Regions from separate parts of the Cohaesibacter marisflavi genome, predicted to be linked through region 3. Evidence: riboswitches for the same ligand, from Rfam matches in the RefSeq annotation. Region 3 holds a riboswitch; each other region holds the start of a gene.
What was found. Region 3 has a riboswitch for cobalamin ahead of ACKPCT_RS07900 (DUF4198 domain-containing protein). Riboswitches for the same ligand answer to the same signal wherever they lie in the genome.

Region 1 (5,964 bases), 1.1 Mb from region 3:
GAATTTGATAGGCAGGATCATTCATCAGTTCAGCCTGCCCACCGGCATCGGGACCAAGCTGTAGGGTTGCAAGATCAAGCAGAATGATCTCCGGATCCCATTCGATCAGCTTTTCCTTTGCAATGGTGGTGGCGTGCCCCCCACTCGCTTTCGCCTTGGATGCGGCAAGATTTTGAAGCCCCAGAGCAGCAAAGGGCGCATAAACCGGATCGGTGGATGCAAGCCCGCGCGACCCGCGGTAGGAGATGCCCCCGACATAGATGCTCGGAGCTTCCTTCTCAGACGCAGAGGCCCGCGCCTCAAGATCGGATCTTGTGTCCTTAAAGAAGGAGACCAGTTCGGCCGCTCTCTCTTTGCGGTCGAGCGAGTCTCCCATAATTTCCAGTGCCTGATAGAATTGCTCACTCTGACTATCAAGATCGCCATATTCCACGGCAATCACGGGAATATGCGTCTTCTGCTGGAGCACTTCCGGTTTCAGCCCAGAAGAGCCAACGGTCTTGAAGATGACCTGAGGAGCAGGATCGAGCGCCATGATCAGCTCCGGATTGTCCCGTCCCAGATGTTGCCCGAAAAGAGGCAAGCTCTTATAGGCTGGGGTCACCAGTGCGTAGGGACGCGAGTCAAAAGGCGATTTCCGTTTCTCCATTCCGTCGACCCCGACAACACGATCTTCAACGCCGAGATAAGTGAGAAGCCGCAAGCAGCCTGCGCCGGAGCAGATCACATGATCTACTTTGTCTGGAATATCATGCACGACCCCCAAGGTATCTTTGACGATACGTGCAGAAGCAGGAAGACTGAAAGACATAAGCGCCAAGGCGCAAGCAAATAGATATCGAATTTTCATAACATGGCCATTTTCAAGGAATGGAGGGAAGAAAATTCACGCAGATCCCAAAGTGGACCAAAGCCTTTGGCCACGGCGTGGTGCGAGCGCACAGCAAGCAGTCCTTGGCAGCAAGCAAGCCAAAAACGACACCAGTTTGAAAAAAGGAATACAAAAAAGACCTTCCTTCTGGAGCACCCCGCCCAGATCTGAATGAGTGGCATGTCGGCAGGTCTCCTGGCTCACAGGTCAATATGCTTTTCTACCTTCCCGGCTCAAACCAGTGGCAAAAGAGAAAAGCATTCTCTGTTTACAGTTGCGGGGGCAGCTCCGGATTCACGACAAGGCAAACGTCTTGCACGCACCGGATTCCCTTTTCATTCCTTTTGGAAACCGACATCCAATTTCTGTTGCAATTGCCTTGACCTGTCAATTGACAGATCAGCGCAGTCTCTCCTCACCGCACAAGCCATCAATAATAAAGGTCAAGGATCGTCTTTCTCGTTCCTCTCACTATTTGTGGGAAGAGGATCGGTGTTGAAGATGACTGGCCTTGCGGAACAGGAAGGACATCCATTGCCGGAGTTGGAAGGGCATCCATCACATACCCCGCGTTTTCGCCAGAGTTTGACATAGAGATATGCGATGGCTGCAACCACACAAAGGCCAAGCAGCAGAGCGTCCCATGAAAAAATATCGGTGCTTTCCAGTAGTCGGGAAGCTGCGCCCTCCGTCTGTTCCTGCATCATCCTGCTCCTGTCTGAATGACCGATTTGCGATCAAAGCGAGCGTCTCGCCTTTCTCCCAAAACGCCCACCAGAATCAACAAAGCAAGAGCGGCAAGATATATTCCTGTCATCATCTGGATACCGGAGATGTTCATCCATGTCCCCAGTGTGAAAACAAGGCTTGAAACCGTCAGCCCCAACACGGTGGGAAACAGAATTGAGAACAGCATCCATAAATAAGATCCGGTCTGGACCCTCACCATGACGGTCGTTGCAAGACAGGGGGGATAGAGGGCAAAGAACAGGATCATCGAGGCAGCCAGCAAAGCCGTTGCCCCTCCCGCCTTGGTCTCCTGCCCCATGCGCTGTTCCAGAGAGGCATTCTGATCTTCATCTTGCTGAAAGAGCACACCAAGTGTGGCAACCGAACTTTCACGCGCAGCAAAAGAGGACAGGAGCGCTACATTGATCTTCCAGTCGAAGCCGGCAAACTGTGTCACAGATTCCATTGACCGCCCGATAGCACCGAGGAAAGACCTCGTAATACGTTCTTCCTTCATTTCCCGCCGCAATGACTTGCGCGCATTGACCAGCCTTTTAAGCGCTAGACCGCCGGCCTTGGCGTCCTGATCTCCTTTCGGGGGTCTCACAAGAGGGTAAAAGTCTGCATTGCGCTTTTTAAACGCATCATTGACAGCCTTTGACCCAGCCGCCCCGCTCGCATTCAGCTTGGCGCGTTTATAGTCATTGTAATAGTTGACCAGAGCGACAAGATTTTCATCACTGGACAGGGCTTTGTAGGCGTTGTCCGCCATGCTTTCCTGAAAGCCGATGATGGCTCCCAAGCCTTCGGCTTTGAAATGCGCCATGCGGTCCTGCGACAATCCGGGAAACTGCAAAAGGGTGAAAACAACGATAGCCACCGCGATAACAATGGTTCCCACCTTCTTGATGTAGATCCAGGTGCGTTCCAGTGAGCGCTGGACGACGCCCCAAGCCGTGGGCGCATGATAGGCAGGCAACTCCATAACAAAAGGTGAGGTTTCATGCCCTTTAAGAACCGTCGTTGTCAGGAGTTTGGAAACAAGAAGCGCAAAGATGACCGTCATGGTTGAGATGTAAAACATCATCAGCGACTTGTGTTCGACGAAGAAAATGCTCAGCAGCAACGTATAGAGCGGCACCTTGGCCAAACAATTCATGAATGGTACGGCAAAAATTGTCGCCATACGCGCCCGATTATCCGGAATCCCCTTGGTTGCCATCACACCGGGTACGGCGCATCCCCCGGCAAAAACCCCACCAAGAATCAGCGGCAGCGTGCTTTGGCCATGCAATCCAAAGCGATGCAGCACCTTGTCGAGAATAAAGGCAATCCGCGCCATATAGCCGGAATCTTCCAGAATGGCGATCAATGCAAACAGGATCAGGAAAATAGGGACATAGTTGAGCAAGGTGTTGGCAGAATCAACCAGCCACAAGCCCAAGGCCCGCACATAAGGATCTTCAAGAAAGCCCGCGCTTGGGAGCAATCCGGCAACCAGCTCACGAAACCGCGCCAAATAGGGCCAGGTGTAGTTGGTCAGTTCATATCCCCAGACAATGGAGATCTGATAGATGAGATAAACAGTCAGGATGAGAAAGAGCGGCGCCGCCCACCGATTCAATACAACGCGATCTATGCGGCTTGTCAGGGACTCCTTGCCGCTTTCGTTCAAAACAACAACACCATCCAGCAGTTCGGCGATATGAGAATCTCGACTTGCAACAATATGGTCCGAGACGCTGATGCCCTTTGTCGTCTCAAACCTTTCCGACAGGGCTTGGGCAAAGCCCAGAATCTCCTCGCTTGCTGAGGCTTCTGCGTTCTCCTCAATCAAAATCCGAGCCTGACTGTCCTGCTCCAACAGCTTCAGGGCGAGCCATCGAACAGGAACCCTCCACTCGTCAACCTGCCTTTCCAAGTAGGCAGCAAGCTCGGAAATGGGGGCTTCAAGAGCTTCGTAGTCCACGGGGACATCAGGCAGTTGGACATTGGCCGCGCGCACCAGAACCGCATCACGCAGCGCGTCACGCCCTCGTCCACGGCTGCCAATTGTTTCGATCACCGGCTGCCCCAAACGCTCTTCAAGCGCATCTGTATCGATTGTCACTCCTCGGTCTGTTGCCACATCCATCATGTTGAGCACCAGCACGAGGGGAAGCCCCATCTCCAGAAGCTGAATAGTGAGATGGAGCGAGCGTTGCAGATTGGAGGCATCCACAATATTGACCGCGACATCTGGTCGCTCCCGCAAAAGATAGTCCCGCGCAACCCTTTCCTCGAGCGAAAAAGAGGTGAGGCTATAGGTCCCGGGCAGGTCTACGGCGACCACTGAAACGCCCTTGTAAACATACCGCCCGTATTTCTTGTCGACCGTCACACCGGGATAGTTTGCAACATGCTGGCGCGCGCCTGTCAGGCTATTGAAAAGCGTCGATTTTCCCGCATTTTGCTGCCCAGTTAAGGCAATGGTGATCTCACTGGTCATTGGCATCCTCACAGACTTCAATTGTGGCAGCTTCACGTCTGCGCAGGGTGATGTCTGTGGCACCAAGACGGAGCTCGATGGGATCGTTGAGCGGGGCAGCCCGCACGACCTGTACTTTGGCATTTGGCATCAAGCCAAGGTCCAAAAAGCGCTGTCGCACCGCGCCGGTGGCATTGTGGCGCCGGATCAGCACCAGTTCGCCGGGCAATATATCGTTTAGAGACAAGTATTTGGATAGGTTTTTAAGAGACGTATTAACGGTCATGTCGAGGCACCAACTTGTAGGAATAGACCCCATATTGGCAGGCCATCCGATCCGGTCACTTCGGCGGGTCCGCTATGAGATTGCGAATGATTACTATTTACAACAAGGCCTCACCTGAATAAAGTAAAAATTGAAAGAAAAACTCAACTTTTCTTTCAAATAACAGAATAGAACGATTCAAAAGAAGCGCCGGGCAAATACTTTTGAATATTTCTATATTTTTATTCTGCGTCAAACTGCCACAGTTACGGAATTTACTGACATGAAACAACTCACCGCGTTTTCTGCTCTGGCATTTCTTGCCATGACCAGTGTTTCTTTTGCCCATACGCCCCTTTGCTCTTGCTACGACAACGGAGACGGGACCGTGTTGTGTGAAGGCGGCTTTTCGGATGGCTCTTCAGCTTCGGGCGTGACCATGAAGGTGCTCGACAGTTCCGAGGCGCCTATCTTCGAAGGCAAGATGGACGAGAATAGCGAATTCGAGTTCGACAAACCTGATGGAGAATACAAGGTTCTGTTCGATGCGGGTCCGGGACACGCAATCGAAATCGACGGAAATGATATCGTCGAATAAAGCCCCACTGCCTCGATAAGACATCCGCCAACCCGGGCTGCGATCACCCAAGAAAATCTGACTATCTTCAATGGCTCTCGGCATTTCCAAGAGAGCCAACCGGATTTGTGCGCCTATGCAACACAGTCTGGAGTGTCGCTTGAGTGTGGTCCAGCCCCACCGGCCTTATACCGGCAAATCCGGCTTTCCGGGCAGCATCGATGTCTTCAACTCCCTTTCTCAAAGGAGCAAACACATATGAACAAGATATTTCTCAGCATGGCCATCGCCACCTTTGCGCTTTCCTCCACGGCACAGGCCCATTTCCAACTGCTCTACACACCAAAGACAATGCTGGAAAATCCGGAAGAAATTCCCATCAAACTCGTTTTCGGGCACCCTATGGAGAATGGCCACACCATGGACATGGGGCAACCAGAAGCATTTGATGTCTATTTCAAAGGAAAGAAGACCGATCTGCTCCCCACGCTGTCTCCCATAGAATGGAGAGGTGCGCACAATGAAGCCAAGGCCTACGAGAGCAGCTATGCCATCAAGCGAAACGGCGACTATATTTTCGCCCTGACGCCTGCGCCCTATTATGAGGAAAGCGAAGACATCTATATCCAGCAGATCACCAAAAGCTATGTCAACAAGGCCATGCCAACGGACTGGAACGAACCTTTAGGGCTTGCCACCGAAATCGTGCCCCTGAACAAACCCTATCAGAATTTTGTTGGCGGCACCTTTAGCGGTCAACTTCTCTCACAGGGAAAGCCCGCCGCCGGGGTGGAGTGTGAAATAGAATATATCAATCCCGAAGTCGATATCGAGCAGAATGCCTTTTCCGAGAATGCAAACGGCCCAGTTCCGGCAAGTGCTCTCGTGGCGATGACAGGCCCCAATGGCGTCTTTACTTTCGGACTACCCTATGCCGGAAAATGGGGTTTTGCCTGCCTCGGCTCAGGTCCGGAAACCGAGCACGAAGGCAAGGAACTTTCACAAGACGCAGTGCTCTGGATCGACGTGAAAGAATTCAAATAAAAACCAGCTCT
Region 2 (5,964 bases), 1.7 Mb from region 3:
GCCAAAGCGGTAGGCAAGCTCTCGATGGGTGGGCAATCTATCGCCCGGCACCAGTTTGCCTGTCTGTATATCCTGAGCCAATTCGGCAACAACTTTTCGAAACTTGGTTCGCATGGCACCCGTCCGGAAGTATTCTCAGCTGGTCACTTGATACAATTTTATATTGTATCACAATTATAATTTAGCCTGAAAGGCCCAGAGAAACTATACTGGCAAGTTATTCTAATAATTGTCTTATATACATTCTATCCGTTGCTCGATCATCTCATGACAATTTACACATTGTAGCAAATCAAACTGATCCATGTCTGCCATTTCTGCATGAGGCAACCGCCATGAAACTCCTTCCGACCCAAAGACATCTTTTCGATATTCCGCAAGACATTGCCTATTTCAATTGCGCCTACAACGCGCCGCTTCTGCACGAAGCTGGCGCCGCGCTCACTGAGGGCGCCTTATCAAAATGTCATCCCTGGAACCGCACGCCGTCTGACTTTTTCGAGCCGGCAGAGGAATTCCGGCGACGGGCCGCGAGAGCCTTTGGTGGAGATGCTGATTGTTACGCCGTGATCCCTTCCGCCAGCTATGGCACATCAGCCGTCGGGCGAATTTTTGAAACCATTCTGTCCAAAGGCGACGAAATTCTAGTGCTCGACGAAGCATTTCCTTCCAACTATCTGCCATGGTTGCGCGCAAGCGAGACAACCGGGGCAAAACTGATCATTGCCCCAACGCCACAAGATCTGGACTGGACCCGCGCGGTTCTTGACCGAATAACCAGCAAAACAAAGCTGGTCGCTGTGCCCAATTGCCACTGGACCAATGGTGCCATTCTGGATCTGGAAGCCATCGCCGATGCCACCCGGTCAGTCGGCGCCTCCCTCGTTCTCGAGGTTACCCAGTCTTTGGGTGCCATGCCGTTGGATCTTGACAGGGTCCGACCGGATTTCATGATCGCCGCGGGCTATAAATGGTTGCTCTTTCCCTATGGCCTCAGCCTGTTTTACGCCGCTCCCCAATGGCACCACGCACGCCCTTTGGAGGAAACATGGCTGGGACGTGATGGGGCCGAGGCGTTCGAGAATCTGGTCAACTACACCGATCAGTACCAACCGGGCGCCCGTCGCTTTGACATGGGACAGAAATCCATTCCGACCATACTGCCAGCGGGCCTTATCGGCCTGCGCCAATTGGGAGATTGGGGCATAGAGACGATCGCCACCTCTCTTCGCAGTATCAATGAGCGCATTGCCCAATTGCTGGAACCGGTCGGGTTTCAGCCCGTGCCGGAAGCCTTCCGCAGCCCGCATATTCTGGGCGCCTCCTCAGAAAAAGCCCTCTCGCCCAGCATCACCGCAGATTTGGCTGCCAGAAAGATCTATATCAGTCGCCGGGGTAATGCCTTGCGCTTCGCTCCACATCTGCATGTCACAGAAAGCGATCTTGAGCAACTTGCCGACGCAATCAAAACGCTGTGCCCTTAAGCGACCAGCCAGAAGGCACGCACCGAACATCAAGACCAGTGGCACTTGATGCGCTAAAAACTCAGGAAAGGCGCTCTAAATCTGTGCGCCTATCGCACACGTGAACGAACTTCCGTTGACATTAGACTTTAGATGGAGAGAATGGCACTTATCGGTTTCCTTATGGAATGAAAAGGGAATCCGGTGCGTGACCGGTTTTCATCGGCCATAAATCCGGAGCTGTCCCCGCAACTGTAAGCGACGAGTATTCCCCATGATACCACTGGATCAGGAAGGATCCGGGAAGGTGGGAGAGTATGACGACCCGCGAGCCAGGAGACCTGCCGATCACTGTTTCAACCAACCCGGGCGGGGCGTCCTGGTAGAGGGTAGCATGGCAGATCTGTTGCTTCCGCTTGCTGAGAAGGCGAGCCACATTGACCGTTCCATTCCCACCTCCTTGAGCCCTGTCGCAAAAGGAGCACGGGATTATGCTTGATGCCACAAACTCTCCCCCAAAGACCCCAGGCCGAAAGTGGTACCACCAATTGAAAACCGATCATTCAGACCGTTTCGTTGGTCCATTTCCAGAGCTGCGCTTGAGCACCCACCTGTAACCCATTTTTAGAAAGCGGGCCGACTTGCAGGTATTTGCCATTGCAGGGAGCAGACATTTTGTCCCTTTGCTCCCTTAAATGCGCTGTCCTTGTCAGTTCTTTGCCTCATCCAACAGGAAGTAATTTATGCCCTGGGATATGATTTTCACCTTCATCGTGCTCGGCGTCGCGGTGGTTCTTTTCCTTGCCGACAAGCTACGACTGGATCTTGTCGCCATCATCGTCATGCTGTCTCTTGGCCTGAGCGGCGTTCTTACCCCTTCGGAAATGCTTTCCGGCTTCGGCTCCACCGTGGTCATTCTGATCGCCGGCTTGTTCATTGTCGGCGAGGCGTTGGCCCAAACCGGCATCTCCTATGCCGTGGGCGACAAGATCGTTCAGATTGCCGGCGACAAGGAATGGAAACTGATCACACTGCTCATGCTGGCTGTTGCTGCGCTGGCGTCGGTCATGAGCGTTACCGGCTCGGGCGCTATCTTCATTCCGATTGCCATTCGTCTGGCCAACCGGGCAGCCATCTCGCCTTCCCGCCTGCTTTTGCCACTGGCCTATGGCGCCCTCATCGGCGGTATGCTAACGCTGATCGGCACGCCTCCCAACCTTGTGGTCAATGCGGAGTTGCAAAAGGCTGGTATGGAGCCGTTCAACTTCTTCATCTTCACCCCCATCGGCCTCATCATGCTGGCAATGGCCATCATACATATGCTCATCTACGGCCGGTTTCTGCTTCCCAGAAAAGCCAGTGGCGAACATGTGACCAACAAGGGTCGACGGACACTGCAAAGCCTGCTGAGGACTTACGATATCGAGGACAAGATTGTTCGCCTCACCGTCAATGCCGAGTCAAAGCTGGTGGGAGAAACCGTGGTCAGTGCCAGACTGCGCAGCGCCGTTGGCATCACACTATTTGCACTGGAGCGCAGAGGCGAAAAAGGCGACAAGCCTGAAGTGATCTCGGTGGATACGGAAACGACCTTTGAGGCAGACGATGTCCTGTTCGGCGTTGTCGATGCGCCACTATCCGAGGAAGAGGCCGCCTTTCTGGGAGTAAAAATAACGCCCCTGGGGGAACATGACTATCACCTTTCAGCGCGCGAACTCGGCATGGCCGATTTGGTCATTCCGCAGGAATCCAACCTTGTCGGTCAAACCATTCTGGAAGCTGGCTTTCGCTTGAAACACGGCTTGAGTGTTGTTGGAGCCATGCGCCGAGGCAAACCCCTACATGACAGTTTCGGCAAAACGGAGCTGGAATTTGGCGACCAGTTACTCGTCGTGGGTGACTGGGGGCGGATCAGGGAAATGCGGACCTATCGGGAAAACTTTCTGCTCCTGTCTTTTCCCGAGGAAATGGAAAGCTACCTGCCACGGCGAAAATTCGCGCCGATGGCGCTTGGTATTCTGGCCATCATGCTTGCGCTCATCATTTTCCGTATCGTGCCGAGCGTGACAGCTGTGGTTCTGGCAGCAACCGCCATGGTCTGCTCCGGCTGCCTTTCGCCAAAGCGTGCCTATGAGTCCATCAATTGGCCCAGTCTGGTGCTCATTGCGGGCATGATCCCCATGGCGGCCGCCTTGGACAAGACGGGCGGATTGGCGCTGATTGTGGATAGCATCGTGGCGCTCACGGGTGATCGTTCCCCCTATATTATGCTGATCGCCCTCTTCCTGCTCACTTCAATCTTCAGTCAGTTCACCTCCAACACAGCCACCGCCGTGCTGATTGCACCAGTCGCCTTTCAGGTTGCCGGTATCATGGGCGTACGGCCAGAACCGATGCTGATGAGTGTGGCCATTGCCGCTTCAACAGCCTTTTGTACTCCGGTCGCCTCCCCCATCAACACACTTGTGATGGGGCCCGGAAATTATCGCTTTATGGATTATGTCCGCATTGGCGTGCCTTTGCAGATCCTGTCCATCATTCTGTCGGCGTTTATTATTCCTGTTTTCCTGCCATTCTGATGGCATCAAACAAAAAAAGAGGCCGGTTTCAAACAAACCGGCCTTTTAAAATGTACCTTTAGCCTCAAGAACAGGCTGGACATATCGCAGCCAAAAACGACCCTCATGCCTCAAGCTTCTGCTCGGTGATTTGATAGGCACATCGGCGGGCATCACTCAGGATATGCTCGACGCGCTCGATAGCCACGCCCGGCCCGAGCAAGGCGCGAAACACCTCCAGCTCGGAACGGCAAAAGCCCCGACACAAACGCGCAGCTGCACAAATGGGGCAGTGATTTTCATATAGCAGCAAGCTGCCGTCCGCCCTCTCCTCCATCGTCGACATATAGCCTTCGGCCGTACGCAATTCAGCCAGCCGCTCAACCCGCTCGGCCAGCGAAGAACACCGATCCAGCTCCGCGCGATAGCGCTCTTGAGCCCGAGCCCCGCGCAAGGAGACAATCTTGTCCAGCGCTTCCGGCCCCAGCGTTGTCTGTATTGAATCCAGCAGATCAACCGCCAAATCGGAATGCGAATCCGGGAAATGATCATGTCCTTTTTGCGTTAGGGACCAATAGACCGACGGGCGCCCGCGACCCTCGACGCGGCGTTCTTCGGCAACAAGCCCCTCTTCAGACAATCTGATCAGATGTTGCCGAGCCCCTTCTCCCGTGGTCTTCAGGCGTTTCCCCATCTGGGCAGACGTCATGGCACCGTTCATCTTAAGGGTCATCAACACCCTTTCACCGGCTAATCCTGAGGAGTTTTTTCTTTTTTCCAAGTTTTTACTTGACATATTCGGCCATTTGTTTTTCAAAGTAGTTACTTGTTTTAATATCAGAACGCGCTCGAAAACGCAAGCTCGGGCCGACCAAAGGAGAAAACCAATGGCATTTGAACTTCCAGCTCTTCCTTATTCCCATTCCGCACTCGCAGCAGCTGGCATGAGCCAGGAAACCCTCGAGCTGCATCATGACAAACATCATCAGGCTTATGTAACGGCCCTCAACGGCTTCGTTGACGCCAATGCAGATCTTCAGGGCAAATCTCTGGAAGAAATTATTGCTCTGACCTATGGCAATGACGCCCGCCAGGGCATCTTCAACCAGGCTGGTCAGCACTGGAACCACATCCACTTCTGGAACGCCCTGTCCCCGAATGGTGGCGGCATTCCGGGCAAACTGGAAGCCAAACTGATCGAAGCATTCGGCTCCGTTGACCAGTTCAAGGCAGACTTCAAGACCGCAGCAACCACCCAGTTCGGGTCCGGTTGGGCATGGCTGGTTCAGAAGGCAGACGGCACGCTCGCAGTCACCAAGACCCCGAACGGCGTCAACCCGCTGGCTACCGGCGAAGGCAAAGCCCTTCTCAGCCTCGACGTTTGGGAGCACAGCTACTATGTGGACTTCCGCAACCGTCGCCCTGACTATGTAACCAACTTCCTCGACAAACTCGCAAACTACGAATTTGCCGAAGCAAACCTTGGCTAAGGTGATGATTTGTCTTCACGTCTCGCAGCTCGGGGCGTGAGGGCAATGGAAACAGCAACTGACCCGCTTTTCCAGATTCAAGATGAGCCACGCCAGCTGCAAGGCGGCGTGGTCTCTTTTTCCTTGCCTGATGCCCCAATTTCCTCCTCCTTCCAAATTAAATGAACCGAGACAGGGTGCAGACAAACAATGACTTTTCTCTCCCGCGAAAACACCGCCCACCATGCACCGCTGCCCGATACCGAGCAGAGGGACGGCATATCCAGCACTGAGTTCCGTGGCGCCATGGCGGCACTGGCCGCATCCGTCTGTGTTGTCACCGCTGGCAAGGAGCAAGCCCGACAAGGGCGCACAGTGACGGCAGCCTTTTCTCTGTCGATCGATCCTCCCACGATCCTCGTGTCCATTGATTCAAACGCGTCTCTTGCCCACATCATGAGTGCAGAAAAGGAA
Region 3 (5,964 bases):
ACCTGCGCACGATATTTGCACAGCTGACAGTTCATGTTGTTGGTGCCTTCCAGAATTTCCTGAACGCGATCCTCGAAGGTTTCGATCACATAGTCCTGATCATTCAGATAAGCCGCCTTGACAAACTGGATCTCCGGATGACGTGCAGCGACTTCATCTGTGAAATTGTAGATGCGGCGCACGAGGATGCCGGTGAAGAGGAAATAAGGGAACACGATAATGCGCTTGTAGCCAAGCTTGGCGGCATGCTCGAGGCCCGGTTCGACCAGCGGGAATGTCACGCCAGAATAGCAAACCTCGCCCCAGCCAAAGCCCATGCCTTCCCAAAGCATCCGCATCAGCTTGTTGACGTTTGAGTTGGCATCAGGATCGGAGGCTCCACGGCCTACAACCATCAACAATGTGTCGGTCAAAGGCACTTCGCCATGCTCGACATTGGCTGCGTCCACCGCTTCCTGTACGCGCGCGCCGGCGGCCTTGATCATCTTGATATCGAGGCCAAGCTCGCGCCCATATTCAATGGTCACGCCAGGCTTCTTGGCCTGATAGGCATTGAGCACAGACGGAATATCATTCTTGGCGTGGCCCGCAGCAAATAACATACCCGGCACAGCCAGAATACGGGTGCATCCCTGCTCAACCAGTTTGTCGAGACCATTCGAAAGCACCGGATTGGCAAATTCAAGATAGCCGTAATCAACCGGCCAATCAGGAAAGCGCGGGCGCAGGCGCTCGGCCAGTTTGGCAAACTGGTCTACAGCTTCCTTGTTGCGACTGCCATGGCCGCAAATCATCAGGCCTAGTTTTTCTTCGTGATTGGAACTGGTCATTCTGGTCCCCTGTGGTTTTCTCATCATGAGCCGCAATGGCTCCTTGTCTGGTTTTCAGCAGGGGGTTGAAACAGTCCGGCCGCGAACGATCCGATCTCTTTCTTCCAACCTGCAGGTCAGTCTTGGCATCCGGCTTGGATCGGCCTCACTGACTTGATTTTCAGCCCCCGTCATGGGAGGCGCTGCAAAGCATTGGGCCGGGTTTTCATCTCCCGGCAGTTGGTTTGGTGTCATCTCATCAAAAGATCTGACCATTCTCCATTTTTACGGTTCGCGTCACGACCTTTTCCCGAAAGGCGCGATCGTGGCTGACGATAATCATTGCCTGTGGCAGCGAAAGAAGTATTTCGATAAGCCGAATGCGTGTCTTCTCATCCAGATCGTTCGTCGGCTCATCAAGCAGCAGAATATCTGGCTTCATGGCGATGACCGTTGCCAGCGCGACCAGCCTTTTCTGTCCGCCAGATAGCCGATGCGTGACCCGCTCTTTGAGGTGAGACAGGTTCAAAAGCGCCAAAGTCTCCTCAACGATAGCATCCGCCTCAGCGCGGCTGTAGCCCAAATTGAGCGGACCGAAGGCGATGTCTTCCTTGACGGTCGGACAGAAGAGCTGGTCATCAGGATCCTGGAACACCAACCCGACACGACGGCGTAGCTGGATGAAGTCCTCTTCGGTCACAAAATCCTGCCCGAATGCGGTGATGCGTCCATCGTGGGACTTATAAAGGCCCACCAGCACCTGCAAAAAGGTACTCTTGCCGACCCCATTGTCGCCGACCAGTCCGACCCTTTCGCCTTCTTCAAGCGCGAGTGACGCGCCGCTCAGACATGGTGCGCCGCCATGATAGGCATAGCTCAGCTTATCTGTTTCAAGCAGCAACGACATGCAACATCTCCAAGGCCAAGAGCGACAGCACGAAAAGGCACGCTATCATCGAAAAGGTAAAATCGCGTCTTGTATAGTCGAAATCCTTGAGCAAATGAAATTGTCCGTTAAATCCCCGGCATTTCATTGCCATAAGAATGCGCTCGGAGCGCTCGAAAGACCGAATGAGCAGCATGCCGACAAGATAGCCGACGCTCTTGTAGGTGTGCAGATTGTTGCCGGGAGCAAATCCTCTGCATTTCATCGCCGTTTTGAGCCGCAGATATTCGGCGTGCAGCACCTCGATATAGCGCACAGTAAACAGCAACAGATGTACGAGCCTTTCGGGCACCTTCAATTTGGCCAGCGCTTGCCCGAAGGTAACAGCATCAATGGTTGCCAACAGCGCCAGAGAGGCCATAACAATGGCATTGGCGCGCAACAGAATGACAATGGCCTGCCTCAAGCCTTCATAACTGGCAGAGAAGCCAAAGACAGATGCCATTTCTGTACCGGGCGTCGTAAAAGGCAGCATGACAAGCAACAGAATGATGAAACTATCCACCGTCAAAACCCGTTTGAGGGAGGTGACAAAAGGCATTCTTGCTTGCAGCAGCAGAAACAGACCACCCAAAAAGGCAATCCCCAGGGGAAGGAGTTTGTCCAATTGGACCACGCAAATGGAGAAGACAAACACGGCGACAATTCTCACGCGCGGATCCAGTTCACGGATCCAGAGGCGATGAGAAAAGATTGCGCCAATGCTGTTTGCCTCTGCCCTGCCCAGCCCTTTGGCTCGACCTGCATCCCCCAGAATATCGCTCATGCGGTTTCCTTCGCTGTAGCCGACAGTTTCTTGCGCTCACCGCGCGCGGCGACATAAAAGCCGATGCCGAACAATCCGCAGATGTAGCCGATACCACCAAGGATCGCCTGCATATCGTTCTTCTCCGTATATTCAGAGATCACTTTACGCAGTGGCTTGGTCTCGTTGCGCACAGCTTTGGCAAATTCTGGTTTGAAAGTTTCGAGCTGTTGGCGAACCTCTGCCGCAATGAGTTTCTGCAAGGCTTCCGGGCTGAGGCCTGCGGTTGCTGCCGCATCACCATCTGTGCCTTCACTGATCTCTTCGAGAACAGCGGACACCTCTGCTATCGCCTCACTTTCTTTTGCGTCACCCCCGATCGCATCGGGAAGTTCATCAACAGCCATATGGTAAGTGCCAATATGCCCAGCACCAAGATTGGCCTTGAAAGTCAGAGGCACCTTCACGGTTGGCGTATATCGGAATATGCCGTCTTCGTCTGTTTTGGTTTCACCAAGTTTGGCACCGTCATCAGCAAACACTTCAACCGTTGTATCCGACGACATATCACCGTTGGAAAATCCTAATTCTCCCTCGATGGCTTCACCATCCGCATAAGCGGACATAATAACCTTGTGGGCCAATGCTGGAGAGGCAAATGCGCAAACAAGAAGAAGCAGGCCTGCCGTCGCCATTTGTTTCAATCGGATCATCGGGCTCCCCCCTTGTTCATTGCATGCAAAAGTTCCGGCTTCACTTTGTGGATGAGGTAGATGGCCGCAGCCGACAGAAGCCCCTCAATGATCATGATCGGGATATGAGCCACGAAGACAATTTTCGCCTGAAGTGCAAAATTGTCACCTGAGAAGCCAAGTGCCAGAGCAACAAAGAGCGTCGTCAAGGCGATGGCCAATGCTCCGGCAACGCCACCAAATACAGCAGCAAGACTGGACGATGTGGTTCGGATCAAAAACGGATTGACCATCAAACCAACCAATACGGCGGGCGCGGCAATATTCAGGGTATTCACCCCGAGCACCGATATACCTCCGAAGGCGAAAAAGACGGCTTGCAGAAGCAACGCCACGAACAATGCGGGAAATGCAGCCCAGCCGAGAATAATCCCGGCCAGACCGTTCAGGATGAGATGCACGCTCGAAAATCCCAGCGGAACATGGATCAGCGATGCAACAAAAAATGTTGCACTGAGCACACCCGCAGCCGGAATGAGGTCCATCGTCAACTTCCGCAAGCCTACGACGATGCCAACTGCGGACATAGCGGACCCCACAATCAGCACCTCGTTGGAAAGAGCACCATCAACGATATGCATGGCGCACCCTCCGGCTGTGACATGGAAGGCTATTTGAGGTCATAAGCTCTCACCCAAATAACAGCATCCTGAGAAAGCTCCTTGCCTTCAAACTCGGTATCAGGCCCTATACCAAGAGCCGCAAAGCCCCAGAAGCCAGCCTTTGGAATACCGAAGGTGAAATAGCCATTCTCATCGGAAAGAGCGACCACAGCGCCACCCGGAGCAGGATCCACGCTCACTTCGCCTGGAGTGTTGGTTTCCATGTTTGGCGCAGCTGCGATATATTCAATTTCGATTTCAGCACCTGCCACCGGCTTGCCTTGCGAAAGGACGCGCCCGGTAAAAGTGGATCCGGCAAGAATATTGGTCGGCTTGTTGAGCGGGACTATTTCGGTTTTGAGCCCAGCGGGTTCATTCCAATCAGTGGGAAGCCCGCCCTTATTCAGATAGCTCTTAGCGATCTGCTGGATATAGATATCTTCGCTCTCTTCATAATAGGGAGCAGGCCGCACGACGAGCGTATAGTCGCCGCTGCGCTTAACCTTCACACTGGCGTCGAACGCATCTGCGTCATTGGCTGAGCCCTGAAAACGCATGGGCACCAGTGTGTCCATCAGGTCAATCTTCTTGCCTTTATGCAGGGCATAAAAGGCTTCCGGCGTGCCCATATCCATAACATGGCCATTTTCAAACGGATGCCAGAATATGAGTTTCAGCGGAACATCGCCCGCTTTGACCAGATTAACCTGTGGGGTATAGACCAGCTGAAAATGCGCATTAGCGGCGCTGGAAACCATGAGGGCGGAAGCTAAAAGCGCCCCTGTCAGTAATTTATGCATAGAGTCATCTCCTGTCGGCAACAAGCCAATTTGGAGACGCTGTGGGAATGGAAGTATCGGCAAGGGACTGCTGGTGTAAAATAGGGCACCAGACTATCTCTCTACCCAACGCTCACCCCGGCGTCTTGTTTAGAGGCGGCAAGGCTGACTATTCAGCCTGTACCAGTCTGATGGCAGGTCTCCTGGCTCACGGGTCATAGCAATTGACTAAACCTTCCCAACACCCCGGTGTCAGTGGATTTCTCTAATCAATCGCTCGCCGCTTACAGTTGCGGGGGCAGCCATGGAGTCGGTCCCTGATGGGTAAGCCTCACCATGTTCCCTTTTCATTTTCTCATCACGCCTGGACGAGAAAAACCATCGAACAATTCATGTGTAGGATTGCAAGCAAGGCATGTCAACTCGCCTTTGGCCCGCCCTATGATTTGGACACAGAAAAGCTGAATTAAATCAGCAATTTTCCTAATACTCGATGCCTTCCTGTGCCTTGATACCAGACCGGAACGGATGCTTGATCAGCGTCATTTCGGTCACCAGATCCGCAATTTCAATTAGCTCATCCTTTGCGTTGCGACCGGTGATAACAACATGGGTATCATCTGGCTTTTCTTCGCTCAGGAACTCCACGATTTCCTCAATCGGCAGATAGTCATAACGCAAGACGATGTTTAACTCATCCAGCAGCACGAAGCGGTTTTCCGGATCGAGAATCGCTTCCTTTGCCGCGTCCCATGCTGCGCGGGCATTGGCGATGTCCTTGTTACGATCCTGCGTCTCCCAAGTGAAGCCCTCGCCCATGGCCTTGATCGTTACCTGCTCGGGGAACTTTTCCAGCATGCGCTTTTCGCCCGAATCCCAAGCACCCTTGACGAACTGGATGACGGCGATCTTATGCCCGTGTCCGATGGAGCGGAAGGCCATGCCGAAGGCGGCGGTGGATTTGCCCTTGCCCTTGCCCGTATGAACGATGATCAGGCCTTTTTCCTCGGTCTTGGTGGCGAGGATTTTTTCACGCGCGGCCTTTTTCTTTTTCATCTTTTCTGCATGGCGAGCGTCGAGCTCTTCCTGCGTCATACCGTCTGTCTTTTTCATAGGAACTCCCCTTCCTGCTGAGTGGCTGGTTTCTTGTTTTCTTCCAGATTGAATCGGGCACTGTTAGACTTGGGCGTCCAGAGGCCTCGATCAAGCGCCTCCAAAAAGCGATCAATCATATCATCATAAGCGGGCCGGTTCTTGTCCTTGAGGAAATCGGCAACAGCATCATCCTCGATATAGGCCTCATAGAGCTGATCGAAATGGTGATCGCCAAC

Region 1: another riboswitch for cobalamin. It lies ahead of ACKPCT_RS12750 (ABC transporter substrate-binding protein); the one in region 3 lies ahead of ACKPCT_RS07900 (DUF4198 domain-containing protein).
Region 2: another riboswitch for cobalamin. It lies ahead of ACKPCT_RS22795 (SLC13 family permease); the one in region 3 lies ahead of ACKPCT_RS07900 (DUF4198 domain-containing protein).

What each region holds. Positions count from the first base shown of each region.
Region 1 covers NZ_OY762534.1:2,577,817-2,583,780, forward strand. The annotation lists gene ACKPCT_RS12750 (ABC transporter substrate-binding protein) at 1-811, opposite strand, end outside; cobalamin riboswitch at 1,040-1,242, opposite strand; gene ACKPCT_RS12755 (hypothetical protein) at 1,315-1,578, opposite strand; gene feoB (ferrous iron transport protein B) at 1,575-4,088, opposite strand; gene ACKPCT_RS12765 (FeoA family protein) at 4,078-4,353, opposite strand; gene ACKPCT_RS12770 (hypothetical protein) at 4,616-4,930, shown strand; gene ACKPCT_RS12775 (DUF4198 domain-containing protein) at 5,168-5,953, shown strand.
Region 2 covers NZ_OY762534.1:4,912,842-4,918,805, reverse strand. The annotation lists gene ACKPCT_RS22805 (aminotransferase-like domain-containing protein) at 1-114, opposite strand, end outside; gene ACKPCT_RS22800 (aminotransferase class V-fold PLP-dependent enzyme) at 336-1,484, shown strand; cobalamin riboswitch at 1,620-1,826, shown strand; gene ACKPCT_RS22795 (SLC13 family permease) at 2,207-4,042, shown strand; gene ACKPCT_RS22790 (helix-turn-helix transcriptional regulator) at 4,146-4,754, opposite strand; gene ACKPCT_RS22785 (superoxide dismutase) at 4,909-5,511, shown strand; gene ACKPCT_RS22780 (flavin reductase family protein) at 5,701-5,964, shown strand, end outside.
Region 3 covers NZ_OY762534.1:1,491,821-1,497,784, forward strand. The annotation lists gene ACKPCT_RS07875 (sirohydrochlorin chelatase) at 1-830, opposite strand, end outside; gene ACKPCT_RS07880 (energy-coupling factor ABC transporter ATP-binding protein) at 1,069-1,716, opposite strand; gene cbiQ (cobalt ECF transporter T component CbiQ) at 1,700-2,521, opposite strand; gene ACKPCT_RS07890 (cobalt ABC transporter permease) at 2,518-3,213, opposite strand; gene cbiM (cobalt transporter CbiM) at 3,210-3,833, opposite strand; gene ACKPCT_RS07900 (DUF4198 domain-containing protein) at 3,863-4,654, opposite strand; cobalamin riboswitch at 4,810-5,031, opposite strand; gene cobO (cob(I)yrinic acid a,c-diamide adenosyltransferase) at 5,117-5,746, opposite strand; gene cobN (cobaltochelatase subunit CobN) at 5,743-5,964, opposite strand, start outside.